DNA from 4 places in the Insulibacter thermoxylanivorax genome. Region 1 is predicted to be linked to each of the others. Evidence: riboswitches for the same ligand, from Rfam matches in the RefSeq annotation. Region 1 holds a riboswitch; each other region holds the start of a gene.

Region 1 (4,083 bases):
TTGCCAGGGATGAATTGGATGCGATCCAAGCGGGGCTCCTGCTCTTCCGACTGGATGCATCATCATCCGATCAGCGTTACCGGATTGCGGCTGCAAAGCTCAGAAGCTTATTTGACACGCTGAATCGAACTTCTGAGGGAGGCTTCTGGCATAAAGATAAATACCCTTATAATATGTGGCTTGACGGCCTGTACATGGGCGGCGTGTTCGCCCTGAAGTACGCCAATCAATACGGCGAGGTGCAGCTGAGAGACATGGTGCTGCACCAAGAGAAGCTGATGAGGAAACACATGAAGGATGAAAGGACCGGACTGCTCTATCATGCTTGGGATGAGAGCCGGCGCATGCCTTGGGCGGATCCTGAGACCGGCTGCTCGCCGGAGTTCTGGGGCCGTTCCCTCGGCTGGTACGGCCTGGCGCTGTCCCAGTTCATCGATCTGCTGCCGGAGGATCATGCAGGGCGCGCAGAGTTGATCCAGGTTCAAAGGGATTTCCTCACGGCATTGGTTCGTTATCAAGATGAGAGAAGCGGCCTGTGGTATCAGGTCGTGGATAAGGGAGATCACAGCGACAATTGGCTCGAAACGTCGTGTTCGGCGCTCTTCGTCTACGCGATCGCACGGGCCGTGAAGCAGGGCATTGTCGGCGATGAATTCCGCCGCGTCGCGGAAAGGGGATATGAAGGCTTGACGAACCGCATGCGGACCGATGATGAGGGACGCTTCGTCATGCCGGATATCTGCATCGGCACCTCGGCGGGGGATTACACCAATTATGTCACCCGTCCGACCAGCGAGAACGATCTGCACGGTGTCGGCGCCTTCGTCATGGCATGTGTTGCCATGCATGACCTGAATGCTTAGGAAGCGGTTGATCGTGATTCAGATCGGGCATGCTAACGTGGGTACCGTCATGTCGATACATGATTACTAACGGAGGTGCACCGATGATGAATCACACGATGACGATGAACAAGCCGGCACAGACGTCTGAGAAGAAGCTGGAGGGCAAAGTAGCGATCATCACCGGCGCCGGTTCCGGCATCGGCAGAGCTGCTGCGAAGAAATTAGCGGAGCACGGCGCCAAGATCTGCCTTATGGATCTAAAGGATGAGCGCACGGAAGAGGCCGCCTCCGAGATCGTGGCTGTCGGCGGCGAGGCGATCGCTGCGGACGTGGATATCTCGGATCCGGACCGCGTGGCCCTCGGGGTGGAAGCTGTGCTCGATACCTGGGGGAAGATCGATATCGTCTTCGCCAATGCGGGCATCAACGGCCGCATCGCACCGATCGAAGAGCTGACGCCGGAGGACTGGGATCAGACGCTGAACACGAATCTCAAGGGAACCTTCCTCGTCGTCAAGTATGCGATCCCTCACATGAAAGAGAACGGGGGCAGCATCATCATCACAAGCTCGATTAACGGCAGCCGCAAATTCCACAGTTTTGGGATGAGCGCCTACAGCAGTTCCAAAGCGGGGCAGGTTGCCTTTGCAAAGATGGCCGCCCTGGAGCTGGCCCGGTACCGCATCCGGGTGAATGTCATCTGCCCGGGAGCGATCGAGACGAATATCGATGAGAATACCTTCCAGTCTCCGGAAGTCAAGGAGATCCAGATCCCGGTGAAGTATCCGGAAGGCAGCCAGCCCTTAGAACACGGTCCGGGCAAGCCGGAGCAGGTGGCAGATCTCGTGTTGTTCCTGGCTTCGGAGGATTCCAGCCATATCACGGGGACGGAAGTCTATATCGATGGTGCGGAGTCATTGTTGTAATGGATAGAGGAAACCTTTGGACCGCCGTTTGTCGTTCAAAGGTTTCCTTTTTTGTCAATTTTTCGACACTTGATCATGGCAGCCAGCTTGATATATGGGACAGCGTTGACAATTCTCACAATAGCGGGTATGTTAGGAATAGGAACAACTGCATATGGGTTCAACCACTAGGGGAGCCGTTAGAACGGCTGAGAGAAGGATAGTGCTCCTGATACCCTTATAACCTGATCTGGGTGATGCCAGCGTAGGAAAGTGGTGCTCGACTTGAAGTCTGCTGTCGCGCCGCTCCTAGTTGGAGCGGCTTTTTTGATGGCATGTACCATCTTACCCCCATGCTCTGCAGACGGCAATGATGGAGATGACTAGGGAAGGAGGGGATGGGTTGAGCTTGCAGGAGGATCATCTGCAGCAGCATCGCAAGCAGGAAGAAGCGGTTGAAGAACGCTATTCGCGGCAGATTTTATTCGCCCCGATCGGCCGTGCGGGTCAGGAGCGCCTTGCGCAAAGCCGCGTGCTGATCGTCGGCATGGGGGCCCTCGGCACGGTTTTAGCCAACCATCTCGTGCGTGCGGGAACGGGGTTCGTTCGCATCACGGACCGCGACTATGTGGAGTTCAGCAATCTCCAGCGGCAGATGCTGTTCGATGAGGAGGATGCGCGTGAAGCCCTGCCGAAGGCGGAAGCGGCTGCCAGGAAGCTCGTGCGGATCAACTCAAGCGTAACCATCGAACCGGTGATCACCGATGTGACGGCGCGGAATATCGAAGAGCTGGCCGCCGATGTCGATCTCATCCTTGACGGCACGGATAATTTTCAGACGAGGTACCTGATGAACGACTACGCCTTCCGTGCGAAGATCCCGTATGTTTACGGCGGAGTGGTCAGCTCGCGCGGCATGTCAGCGGCCTTCATACCGGGGCGGACGCCTTGTTTTCGCTGTTTGCTGCCGGAGGACGGAAGCGCCGGCGGCGAAACCTGCGATACCGTGGGCGTGCTGTCCCCCGTCGTCGATATCGTTGCTTCCTATCAGTCGGCAGAGGCGCTGAAGATCTTAACGGGCAATCTGGATGCCGTGCGCAGGAGTCTCTTCACCTTCGATGTCTGGCACAATCGCTTCTATGAGCTGAAGTTTCCTGCGCCCAGCAAGTCTTGCCCGACCTGCGCCAAGGGGGAATATCCGGCGCTCGATCTTCGCCGGGCTGCAGAGGTGACAACGATGTGCGGCCGTGATTCCGTGCAGATCACCGGCGGCCAAGCTTTGGACCTTAAGGTTTGGCAGGAGCGGCTGAGCCGCGTCGGCAAGGTGACAGCGAATCCCTACCTGATGCGGGTGCAGCTGCCGGAAGGAGAACGGTTAACCCTGTTCCCCGACGGGCGTGTACTCGTGCAAGGGACGAGCGAACCGGCGCGGGCGAGAACGCTGTATGCTCGTTATATCGGAATGTGAGTTAAGGCGCAGCGATGAGTCTGAGATGCACATGGGCATGCAGGGATCAGATAGCAGAGGTCGGATTGCAGGACTGGAAGTGTCAGCAAGGACCTGTGAACAAGAGAGGAGGAATGGGAATGCGGGAGTTTCGCTTGTATGCGATCACCGGCGAGGAATACCATCCCGGCCGCAGTATGTTGGAGGTGATGGAGGAAGCGATCAAGGGCGGCGCCGACATCGTCCAGCTGCGGGACAAGAAGGGGACGAAGCGGGAGATCCTGGAGAAGGCTTATGCCCTGCGCGAGCTCACAGCTCGGTACAACGTCACCTTCATCGTGAATGATCATATCGACATCGCCTTGGCCTGCGAGGCGGACGGCGTGCATCTGGGGCAGGATGATCTGCCGCTCAGCGAAGCCCGTAAGCTCATGGGCAAGCGGATCATCGGCATCTCCACCCACCGCATCGAGGAAGCGCGGGCGGCGGAGGCGGAGGGGGCGGATTATATCGGGGTTGGCCCGATCTTCCCGACCAAGACCAAGGAACATGCCAAGCCGGTGACGACGGAGTACATCAAACAGGTGGAGCGGGAGATCAAGATCCCCTATGTGGCGATCGGCGGCATCAAGCTGCACAACGTGGACGACGTGCTGGCGGCAGGTGCAAGGCGCATCTGTGCAGTGAGCGAGATCGTCGGAAGCCCGGATCCAGCGGAGACCTGCCGGGCCTTTATCCGTAAGATCGAAGCATACACGGGAGGGGATAAGCAGTGAGATTAACGGTGAACGGTGAGCTCCGAGAGGTTCAAGCCGGCACTGTGGAGAGCATGGTGAAGGAGCTCGGTCTCGATAACAAGTTGATCGTCGTGGAGATCGACGGACAG
Region 2 (4,083 bases), on a different contig from region 1:
CTTCGAAGGAGTGAAAGCCCGGTTCGGCGGAGCAGAAGAGGCGTGGATTGACTTTGGTTATCTGGCGAAGATTCTGATGATCTTGATCGCCCTGTATGTGTTGAGCTCTATTTTTGCTTATCTGCAGCAGTACCTCATGGCCGGAATCACGCAACGGACCGTCTATGAGATGCGGCAACAGGTCAACCAGAAGCTGTCCCGTCTGCCGCTTCGGTACTTCGATTCGCGAACGCATGGCGAGACGCTGAGCCGGATCACCAATGACGTCGACAATATCAGCAATACCTTGCAGCAAAGCGTGACGCAGTTGATCACTTCCCTGATCACGATCATCGGGGTCGTCATCATGATGCTGGTGATCAGCCCGTGGCTGACGCTGGTCTGCCTGCTTACGCTGCCGCTCAGCGCCGTGGTGACGATGGTGATCGCGAAGCGGTCCCAGGGGTACTTCATGGGACAGCAGCGATCCTTGGGCGAGCTGAACGGTCATGTGGAGGAGATGTATGCCGGGCAGCAGATCATCAAGGTATTCGGCCGGGAGCAGAGATCCATCGAGCGCTTTGATGAAATCAACGAGCAGTTGTATGAATACGGTTGGAAAGCCCAGTTCATCTCCGGGATCATCATGCCTCTGATGGGTTTCATCGGGAATATCAGCTATGTCTTGATCAGCGTCGTCGGCGGACTGCAGGTGTTCTGGGGCAGGATCGCCATCGGCGATGTTCAGGCTTTCATCCAATATGCCCGCCAATTCTCCCAGCCGATTACTCAGGCTGCAAATATCGCCAACGTCATCCAATCGGCGATCGCTTCGGCGGAACGGGTCTTTGAGCTGCTGGATGAGGAAGAGGAGCAAGCTGCGGATGCTGCTGCCGGCAGGAAGACTTCGATCCTTGATAAGAATGCCGTGAAAGGGGCGGTTTCCTTCCAGAACGTGCGCTTTGGTTACAAGCCGGACGACGTGCTGATGGAGGATCTGAGCTTCGATGTGCAGCCGGGTCAGACCATAGCCATCGTAGGGCCTACAGGAGCGGGCAAGACGACGATCGTCAACCTGCTGATGCGGTTCTACGATGTCAGCGGCGGTCGGATCACGATCGACGGAAGGGATATTCGCGAGTATGACCGAGGTTCGTATCGCAGCGTGTTCGGCATGGTGCTGCAGGATACCTGGCTGTTCAACGGCACCATTCGCGATAATATCGCCTACGGCCGCGAAGGGGCAAGCGAGGAAGAGGTGATCCAGGCAGCAGTCGCCGCCCATGCGGACCATTTCATCCGCACGCTGCCGGACGGCTACGATACGGTGCTGAATGAAGAGGCCTCGAATATCTCACAGGGGCAGAAGCAGCTGCTCACGATTGCCAGAGCGATCCTCGCTGATCCGCGCATCCTGATCCTGGACGAAGCGACGAGCAGCGTCGATACGCGGACGGAGATCTATATCCAGCGGGCGATGGAGACTCTGATGAAAGGACGCACCAGCTTCGTCATCGCACACCGGTTGTCGACGATCCGCAGCGCCGATCGAATCCTCGTCATGAACAAAGGGCGGATCATCGAGCAGGGCACCCACGACGAACTGCTTCAGCAAGGCGGCTTCTATGCCGAGCTGTATAACAGTCAATTCACGGCGAAGTCCCAGCGGCAGGCGATATAAGAACTAAAACGATATAAGGATAGACGACTGAACGGTAACGGACGTTCTGCACCCGGACATGAAGAAAGCTGCATCTTCGCAAGAAGATGCAGCTTTCCTTGTCTGCGTACAGCTAAGTGTTAGAACAGGTTAAGTATAAGGGCTGTATAAGGGCTGATGGTTAGACAGGCCACTCTTCTAAGCGGTAAGCCATGTCGAAGAAATTGTATTCCATCTTGCAGCTGGTGAGGAAGAGATCGCGCATGCGCTCTCTCGCTGCTTCCGATGTTTCTGCCGCTAACTGATCAAGCCGGGCAAAGTACCTGTCGATGGCGCCGCTCGTATCATTGCCGTAGATCATGATCCAATCATAGAAAGGATGGGACGGATCGGGATTGATCTCGCGTACCAGCCTGCGCCCGATCTCATCATATACCCATGGACAGGGCAGGGTGGCGGCGATGATATCGGCGACGGTTCCCGTCGCGGCTGCGGCGAGCATATGACTGACATAGTGGTGGGCCGAAGGCGTAAGCGGGAAGCCTTGCAGATCGGCATAATCCACCCCCGCTACTCTGCATAGATTCTCATGGGCACGCCCTTCATCATACAAGACATAGGCGATGCTCTTATGGAACATCTCCATATCCTCGCGATTATCGCTCTTCGCGATGGCCATGCCGCGCGCTTGGATCATCGCATTCAGATAAGCATGATCCTGTTTGACATAGTGAATCAGCTGCTCCGCGCAGAGATCTCCACGCGCGATTCCCTGCACGAAGGGATGCTGATAAGTCACCTCCAAGATCTCCTGGGCATCCTGCTTCAGTTGTTCGCTGAAACTCATCACACCATTCCTCCTATCAGTTTATTAACCAATAGAAAAAGCCGCTCCTATGGAGCGACTTGACAGCGGGCAGACGAGATGAAGCGATGATGCAGAGATACAAGACCATCTCCCAAAGGTGCACAGGGATCCAGATCATTGGCTTTCATCAGCTGGACCCTGCAGCACGCATTAAGCCCTAAGTCAGCTCCACTTCCCTACGCTGGTACTAACCAGATCAGGTTCAAAGGGATCAAGGATAGCTCCTTGTCTCAGCCGTAACGGCACCCCTAGCGGAACGCTTCTTCTTCGGTTACCTGTATTGTAGATGATTGGGGGGGGGTTAGTAAAGGGTTGAGCTGGGATATAGCGGAATCGGGCTGAGAAGATTCATGTCCGAAGCCGGTTACTTTGTTCTATAATAGGGAATGTAAGCGGTTTAATTAAGAGGATTCAGCAAGATGCTGAGCGAGATCTGGCAGAGGGAGGAAACAGGGATGAACAAGAGCAACAAATTCGCATGGACTTGGAAAGTGAAGCCGGAATACTTAGACGAGTATGTGGAGATGCATCTCAATCCATGGCCGGAGGTCTTGGAAGAACACAGCAAGGCCGGGATTCGCAATTATTCGATCTTCCAGAACGGCAATCAGTTCTTCTATGTTTTCGAATGCGATGATGTCGAGGCTGCCTTCGCGTACATCGCGCAAAGCAAGGCGTGCCGGCGCTGGGACGCCATCACCTCTAAGATGGTGGAGGGTTCCTTCGACCACAGCAAGGGGACGCCGACGCCGCTGCGTGAAGTGTTCTATCTGAAGTAATTCATGCGGTCATTCATATGCCTGGCAGGAGCTAAAGCATCGCAGGCCTGGGAGACGTTACGTCCGTCGACCAGGCCTGCCGCGCACTGGATAGGTGGGCAGATCTGCCAGAAGCAATCCTAAGCCGATCCATTGCTGGAACCGTACTTCCTAAAGAAGAGATAAGAGATGATGATCGGCACGGCTAGATTGACGGCGAGCACTGCGAAGAATACGATCATCTTCCAGGTTGTCGGCAGAAAGGCGCTGAGGATCATGATGAGCCCGCCGAAGAACATCAATCGTCCGCCGATTAAATTGCTTCGCCGCCACACGTCTTCGTTGGCCAATGTCCACGGTGTCCGCAAACCGAAGGAGTAGTTGTGCCTGAAACGGGGCAGCAGGTTGCCGACGAAGACGAAGAGTGAGCCCGCGATGATCGGTGCCAACGCTGCGATGTTGATCTCTGCGCCCATGCCGCTGAGAATCGTCACGCCGTGTACGACCAGCAGGATGAGCAGCGTGATAACGTTAATGGCGTCGATATCGCGAAGGTTTTTCTGCAGACTGGCGCGCTTCGGATCGATGATCGGCGCCAGCTTCATCAGCAGGAAGACACCTAACATCACCGCCGGCATCAGGAATAAGGCGACAGGTTTGGAGGCATAGCGGTCAGCTTCGCCGTGGATGTTCCAGTGGATGGGCATCTGATCGGGCAGACGGTCATAAGCAAGCAGGCTGATGATCAAAGCGGCGGCGATGAGGCCGAGCGGCAGGATCATTTTTTTCATCATGCATCATTCCCTTCCGTAGAGGTA
Region 3 (4,083 bases), on a different contig from region 1:
CATCCCAAGTTCGGTTGGTGACGAATTGGAATTCCGGATTCTGGAACACGAAGGCGAGATGATCGGCCAGATTGCGGATCTCATCGGCAGGGCGGCCCATGAGCTTGTAACAGCCCTTCGTCTTAACTAACTGCATGAGCGCAAGGAGCAGCGTGCTCTTGCCTGCTCCGTTATGCCCGACGATCGTCACCCACTCGCCGGCATGGAGCTGTGCCGCATTCACTTCCGTTACACACCTTCTGCCGCGATAGGCTTGGAATCTTTGGAGCTCGATCTTCGGCTCGGCATCTTCCCGGCCATCCTTCGTCGTCTGTGCCTGCCTTGCTGCGGTATGGACCCTGTCCGCTTGGGCCATATAATCTTCCCAGACGCCGGGATACCAGATGCCGTATTCGAGGAAGGCTGATCGATATTGTTCGAAGATCTCATCCCGCGGACCGTCGGCGATGATCTGTCCCCGGTCGTTGAAGAGCACGATGCGGTCGATGAGATCGAGGATCTGATCGATCTTATGCTCAACGATGATCAGTGTTTTGCCGCGGCTGATGTTCTTGATCGTCCGCCACACCTGCTCGGTGCCTTCCGGATCGAGCAGGGCGGTTGGTTCATCGAGCAGCAGCACATCCGGCTGCAGGGCAAGTACGCTGGCAATCGCCAGGCGCTGCTTCATGCCCTGCGAGAGTGACTGGATCGGCGTGTGCCGGTCCGTCAGATGAAGCCCGACGAGCTGCAGATAGGCATCGATCATATCGGGCATCTGTTCGTGCGGCACTTGCAAGTTCTCCAGGACAAAGGCGATCTCTTCATCGACATAGGGCATACAGAACTGTGTATCCGGATCTTGGAAGACAAAGCCCCAGCGCTCGGGAATCGTGATCTCATCCGCCTTTACCGGGACTTCCAGCGAGCCCGGGATGAGACCTGTCAGCACTTGCAGCAGTGTTGACTTGCCGCATCCGCTCGGACCCAGGAGCAGGACTTTCTCGCCTTGGTGAATGGTCAGAGACAGATCCCGGAACTGGAGTTCATCCCGTCCCGGGAACTTTAACCGAAGATTGGTTACCTGTGCAGCGATCATCGTTATCGCTCCAGTGCATCATAGTCCGACTGAGACACAGGACGGACGAGATTAGTGACCCCTGTAAGCTCGAGTGCCTTGACCAAGTAATAAGCGAATCCGCCGGCGATGATGATCGATCCGACCGTTCGAGCCGTGATCAACACCGTCAGGTTCCACAGCGCAAGATCATCGATGTAGCTGAAGTAGAGGTCCATGATGAAGGAAGCGATCGATGCGGCGATCGCTGCAAGGCAGGTCACGCCCAGCGTAAACTTGCGGTAGCGGAAGGCGGCGAATACCAGTTCAGCGAACAGGCCTTGCAGGACGCCGGACATGAGTACAGTGAGTCCCCATTCGGAACCTGTTACGAACTCAGCGGAGGCCGCTCCCACTTCTGCCAGCAAGGCAACACCCGGTTTGCGCACGATGAGATAGGCAACCGTGGAAGCGATGAAATACATGCCGTATACCAGCTGATCCAATTGCAAGCCAAACGGTTTAACGGCATAGTAGACAGGAGACCACAACTTATAGACAACTCCAAAAACAATTGCAATGACAATTGTCACAAGAATGTCAGCAAGACGCAATTTTCTAGATATTTGTACTGTTTGACTCAATGGATTCCACTCCTTTGAAATTGTGATCAACACCGGAAATCACTGAGCCGGTTCCAGGTGAACCAAGGCATGCGGCACAAAAAAACCGCTGCCCAAGCAGGGAGCGGAATACATAGAAAAGCCAGGCGCTGCAGGATCTGCTCGACATCCGTGCGGTTGATCAGATCTGTAAGCAGATCTGCAAAGCCTAGATCATTCTCATATGTCCACTTCCCTTCGCTGGTATTACCCAGTTCAGGTTCAAAGGGTTTAGGACGGCGCCGTCCAATCTCAGCTTCTCAGCTCCCCCAGTGTTTCATTTTCATATTAACATTTACAAGCGAGTTGTCAACATATTTCTATACTGCCCGCTATGCTCTGCAATACAAGATTAATGAAACAAAAATCAATGACATCCGCATGCAAATGGCTAAATGGGTGGAAAATATACAATAAAGACAATCTAAGTCAATTGTTAATGATGTTAAAATGATAGCAGTCACTATCTTTGCGAACATTTTGTGAAAGATGTGTACGAACATTGACAAATTAGAAGGGGCAAAGTTATATTATTAGTGATTATGGGCGAGTGAGCCCTTTCAAGAGAGAAAGAGGAATTAAGGGAGATTTCGTTCCGCTTTCGTCGGGCTGCGGTTTCGTAGCAAGCTCATCGATTGGGAATCCAAGGCTGTACGAAGTACATATTGATACCCGGTGATTAAGCTTGTTAGCCATGTTCAATGATGATAGGGGTTGCAACGCATTAGGGGAAAACTGCCTTCAAAGGCAGTTATTTGTCTGTTTTGACGAACTGCATCGTTCGTCGTCCATCCTGAGCAATTATGTCATTAATGCGGAAAAGAGGTTGATGAATGGTGAAGCGTTGGATGAAACGTCTAATCCCGTTGACGGCCATGATGATGCTGCTGCTGACGGGATGCAGCGTAGAAGGAGCATTGGATCCTAAAGGACCTGTTGCTGAGAAGCAGCTGGATTTGATCCTGCTGTCTTTGGGTGTTATGACTTTGGTATTGGTCGTGGTCTTCGTCTTGTTCTTCTGGGTGATCATCCGTTACCGCAGGAAGCCGGGAGATGAGATCCCTGAGCAGATCGAAGGAAGCCACAAGCTTGAGGCGACATGGACGATCATCCCGATCGTGCTGCTCTTTATCATGGCGGTTCCAACCGTTGCACTGACATTCAACCTGGAGCAAGAAGCGAAAGCGACGGAAGGCGATATGGTGATCCAAGTCGTCGCTAAGCAGTTCTGGTGGGAGTTCACCTATCCGGAAGAGGGGATCGTAACCGCTCAGGAAGTCTATATCCCTGTCGGCAAGAAGGTTGTCTTCGAATTGTCCTCGACGGATGTGCAGCACTCCTTCTGGGTGCCGGAGCTTGGCGGGAAGAAAGATACCAACGTCGGCGGAAGGAACGTGAACTATCTTGCTTTAGAGGCGAGCTATCCGGGTACATATAAAGGAAAATGCGCAGAGCTTTGCGGGCAAGGTCATGCTTTGATGGACTTCAAGGTCATCGCCTTGGAGCAACCGGAATATGATGCCTGGGTGCAGAAAATGTTAACTCCGGCTGAAGTGACGGTAGAGACGGAACTTGGGGCAGAACTCTTCGAAGCCAAGTGCTTGAGCTGCCATGCAATCGATCCGGGCATGCCTTCCATGGGCCCTAACCTGAATGGTTTTGCCGATCGCATGTTCATTGCGGGCTGGTTGGAAAATGATGCGGAGAACCTGGTGAAATGGATCGAAACTCCGGAAGATGTGAAACCAGGCGTCTTGATGCCGGGATTCAAAGATGTTCTGACAAGGGAAGAGATCGATGAGATCGTCAAATACTTGCAGAGCTTGCATTAATCCAGTGACGAAGGAGGTATGTATCGGTGGCTCATGCACAAGCACTTGGACGTAAGAAACGCTATTCGGGAATCATGGACTGGATCACAACCGTCGATCATAAGAAGATCGGTATCCTGTACTTAGTCACGGGGGGCGTATTCTTTCTGCTCGCCGGTCTGGAAGCGATCTTGTTCCGCATCCAGCTGATGTATCCGATGAACGACTTTTTGGATGCTCAGACCTTTAATGAACTGGTCACGATGCACGGAACGACGATGCTGTTCTTGGCAGCATTGCCGATTCTATTTGGATTTTTCAACTATATTCTCCCATTGCAGCTCGGAGCCAGAGACGTGGCCTTCCCGTTTCTGAATGCTCTAGGGTATTGGACCTTCCTCTTCGGCGGGCTTCTGCTGAACCTTGGTTTCTTCACAGGCGGTCTGCCGGATTCGGGGTGGACGGCTTACCCGCCGCTCTCGACCGAATATTCGCCTGGTTTTGGTATGGACTATTATTCGATCGGTTTACAGATCGCCGGGATCGGGACCTTGGTCGGTGCAATTAACTTTAT
Region 4 (3,520 bases), on a different contig from region 1:
CTCAACAAAAATTGGGACTGTCAGAAGATTGAAAACTACCTGACAGAGCAAGGCGTACTGACTCCGCGTCAGGTTCTCGGAGTGAAGAACGAAGGCAGCATCTGGCATGAGTCGGCGGCGGGGATCATTCTGAAAAAACGCATTATACGGGCGATCTGACGCAAGGCCGATTCAAGGTCTACAATGTGGATAAAATGCACCACAAGCCGCAACATCCTTAAAAATTCGGCAACATGTGGGGGATTTTCCGGAGGTGGAACCCTGGCTGGCGATACAACAACAGCGTCTGCGATCCGCGAGTTATTCGAGGTATTGTGCACATTTTCTTTGTATCGGTTGAATCGATATCGATTGTATGTATTCTTGATTTCCAATATTTACGCGTTGACAGGGATGAACCCTGTCTCTTTAAATAAGACCATGAAAACGCTTTACTAAACCGTTTTACTAAAACGTTTTCCTAAAACGGTTTCACATCCCAAATCAAACATCCTTTTTATTGTTGACGTTAAAGGAGGGGTGCCGCTTGCCATGAAGGTTACGATTAAGGATATCGCTAAAAAATCAGGGGTATCCGTCACCACCGTATCCAGGATTATAAACAACAAATCGGAGGGGATCAGGCAGGAGACGCGTGAACGCGTCTTGCAAGTTCGACGGTTCGAGTGGATGTAGAGCGGTTGGAATATTTAAAGAATCTTGTAGAGGAATTGGTGATTGACCAAACAAGATGATGGAGGAAATTGTTTCATCGGCATCATCGTTAAGCAAAATGGCAGAAAATATACAAACAATGTTAAAACGGTTCACCGTATAAGGAAGCGTATTTACTTTGCTTTATAAGTATGTTAATATTAAGGAAAAACTAAATAAGTTTGTCGCTTATCTACTAGGGGAGTCCAATAGCTTGGACTGAGAAAAGAACGCGCTTAAGTTCTTTGACCCTTTGAACCTGATCTGGGTTATACCAGCGTAGGGAAGTAGATAGCGGGAGTGTATGCGTTTGTTGCGTACGTTTCGCTATTTGCGTTCCATCGGGTTCTCTTAGAGAACCCGATTTTTATTTCCGCATATATTCTCCTATCTCCGCCCCGCGTTTTGGTGTAACTTCAGATCCTAAATCATTATTTTAAGGGAGAGGAGTTACATGCAAAACATCAAATCTTTCATGCAATTTCCTGCGAGTAAAAAGGTGTATGTCGAAGGTTCAAGACCGGATATTCGTGTTCCGATGAGAGAAATTACGTTAAGTCCAACAAAGACAGAAACAGGAATCATCGAAAATGAACCAGTTCGTGTGTATGACACAAGCGGTCCTTACACCGATCCTGATCTTCAGCCGGACATTCAAAAAGGATTGCCGCCGCTAAGAAAACGTTGGATTTTAGAAAGGGGCGACGTTGAAGAATACGAGGGGCGTCCAGTGAAACCGGAAGATAACGGATTCCGTAATGAGAAGCAATCAGAGATTACTCTGCCTTTCGAGAGAAAGCCGCTTCGAGCAAAAAAAGGAAAAACTGTAACACAAATGCATTACGCAAAAAGAGGGATTATTACGCCGGAGATGGAATTTGTTGCGATTCGCGAAAATATAGATCCGGAAATCGTGCGTCAAGAAGTTGCCGCAGGCAGAGCGATTATTCCTTCGAATATTAACCATCCGGAAAGTGAACCGATGATTATTGGGAGTCGTTTTCATGTAAAAATTAATGCGAATATTGGCAATTCTGCAGTCACATCATCCATTGAAGAAGAAGTCGAAAAAATGCTTTGGGCGGTGCGCTGGGGAGCAGACACGATTATGGACTTATCAACGGGAAAACACATTCATGCGACACGAGAATATATTATTCGCAATTCCCCTGTGCCTGTCGGGACGGTTCCGATTTATCAAGCGCTTGAAAAAGTGAACGGCGTCGTTGAAGACTTAACGTGGGAAATTTACCGTGATACGCTCATCGAACAAGCGGAACAAGGGGTGGACTATTTTACGATTCACGCGGGGGTGCTGCTTCGTTACATACCGATGACGGTAAACCGAACGACTGGCATTGTTTCGCGCGGCGGCTCGATTATGGCGCAATGGTGTTTAGCCCATCATGAAGAAAACTTCTTATACACGCATTTTGAAGAAATATGCGAGATTTTGAAAACGTACGATATTGCAGTATCGCTTGGAGACGGGCTGCGCCCAGGCTCGATTGCCGATGCGAATGACGGAGCGCAGTTTGCTGAATTGGAGACGCTCGGAGAATTAACAGAAATCGCTTGGAAGCATGATGTGCAAGTGATGATTGAAGGACCAGGGCATGTGCCGATGCATAAAATTAAGGAAAATGTCGATAAGCAAATCGAAATTTGCAAAGGTGCGCCGTTTTACACATTAGGACCGCTTACGACCGATATCGCGCCGGGATATGACCACATTACATCCGCGATCGGAGCGGCGATCATTGGCGCGTACGGAACGGCGATGCTTTGTTACGTGACGCCAAAAGAGCATTTAGGGCTGCCGAATAAAGATGATGTGCGCGAAGGAGTGATCGCTTATAAAATCGCAGCACACGCGGCCGATTTAGCAAAAGGGCACCCGGGAGCGCAACGGCGGGATGACGCGTTATCAAAAGCGCGCTTTGAGTTTCGTTGGAACGATCAGTTCAACCTTTCGCTTGATCCAGATCGAGCTCGGGAATATCATGATGAAACATTGCCGGCGGAAGGGGCGAAAGTCGCGCACTTTTGTTCGATGTGCGGGCCGAAGTTTTGCTCGATGAAAATTTCACATGAGCTGCAAAAAACGGTGAGGGAAGAAGGGATGAAACAAAAAGCGAAGGAGTTTGTCGAAAATGGCATCTCTCTCTATCGATGATGTTCAAGAATTGCAAAAGGAAATTGCCGAATTGAAGGAGAAAATTCTTAAATTGGAACAGCAAATTGCCTATATTCAAAAAATTGCCAGCATTCATTTTTTGAGACACCGTTTATGCGTAAATGTGTCAAATGCCATTATATAGAGATTTTATATTATTAAGGGGATTGTCAAATATATAGCTAATTCATCTCCCGTTTTGCAGGTGGAAATCGGGTAATGAATTAGCCTTTTTATTTTTGCTTTTGTCATTTCTTTTAAGTTTTTTATATATATTTCATCACTAGCGTCGCATAAATAAGTTTTGAAATTTCAGATTTTATTTTTCTGGAAAATTAGCGAAAAACGAAAACACATCCGTCATACGGTCAAATCGCTCATAATCTAAGTATCCACGATTGAACACGTACAGGCATTCCTGATCATCAATGAATACCTCTAATTGACCACGATCATGTTCGATTGCGTTTGTCAGTACGGCCTTGTCGGGATAAGAAAGTCCTTTTTCCATGAATACAAGACGCAAGTGAAGCTTCACGTCCGATTTTGTTTTTCGGAACTCTGCCCATTTGTGGTTCGTCAAACTCAGTGGCAACGTACTCGAATCAATGATTTTTAGTGGCGTTGTCAGCTTTCTTCGCTTTTGAAAAT

The links. Region 1 has a riboswitch for thiamine pyrophosphate ahead of PRECH8_RS04135 (ThiF family adenylyltransferase). Riboswitches for the same ligand answer to the same signal wherever they lie in the genome.
Region 2: linked by a shared signal. The riboswitch ahead of tenA (thiaminase II) and the one ahead of PRECH8_RS04135 (ThiF family adenylyltransferase) in region 1 are both predicted to bind thiamine pyrophosphate.
Region 3: linked by a shared signal. The riboswitch ahead of PRECH8_RS06380 (ECF transporter S component) and the one ahead of PRECH8_RS04135 (ThiF family adenylyltransferase) in region 1 are both predicted to bind thiamine pyrophosphate.
Region 4: linked by a shared signal. The riboswitch ahead of thiC (phosphomethylpyrimidine synthase ThiC) and the one ahead of PRECH8_RS04135 (ThiF family adenylyltransferase) in region 1 are both predicted to bind thiamine pyrophosphate.

What each region holds. Positions count from the first base shown of each region.
Region 1 covers NZ_BMAQ01000005.1:239,353-243,435, forward strand. The annotation lists gene PRECH8_RS04125 (glycoside hydrolase family 88/105 protein) at 1-863, shown strand, start outside; gene PRECH8_RS04130 (SDR family oxidoreductase) at 950-1,771, shown strand; TPP riboswitch at 1,931-2,039, shown strand; gene PRECH8_RS04135 (ThiF family adenylyltransferase) at 2,154-3,218, shown strand; gene thiE (thiamine phosphate synthase) at 3,338-3,973, shown strand; gene thiS (sulfur carrier protein ThiS) at 3,970-4,083, shown strand, end outside.
Region 2 covers NZ_BMAQ01000004.1:47,630-51,712, reverse strand. The annotation lists gene PRECH8_RS02685 (ABC transporter ATP-binding protein) at 1-1,660, shown strand, start outside; gene tenA (thiaminase II) at 1,821-2,486, opposite strand; TPP riboswitch at 2,664-2,767, opposite strand; gene PRECH8_RS02675 (L-rhamnose mutarotase) at 2,963-3,286, shown strand; gene PRECH8_RS02670 (SdpI family protein) at 3,406-4,056, opposite strand; gene PRECH8_RS02665 (autorepressor SdpR family transcription factor) at 4,056-4,083, opposite strand, start outside.
Region 3 covers NZ_BMAQ01000009.1:69,478-73,560, reverse strand. The annotation lists gene PRECH8_RS06385 (ABC transporter ATP-binding protein) at 1-1,078, opposite strand, end outside; gene PRECH8_RS06380 (ECF transporter S component) at 1,081-1,662, opposite strand; TPP riboswitch at 1,875-1,979, opposite strand; gene coxB (cytochrome c oxidase subunit II) at 2,547-3,530, shown strand; gene ctaD (cytochrome c oxidase subunit I) at 3,605-4,083, shown strand, end outside.
Region 4 covers NZ_BMAQ01000027.1:2,558-6,077, forward strand. The annotation lists gene PRECH8_RS10210 (recombinase family protein) at 1-159, shown strand, start outside; gene PRECH8_RS10215 (LacI family DNA-binding transcriptional regulator) at 532-675, shown strand; gene PRECH8_RS14790 (hypothetical protein) at 666-734, shown strand; TPP riboswitch at 882-996, shown strand; gene thiC (phosphomethylpyrimidine synthase ThiC) at 1,148-2,869, shown strand; partial or broken gene PRECH8_RS10230 (hypothetical protein) at 3,204-3,520, opposite strand, start outside.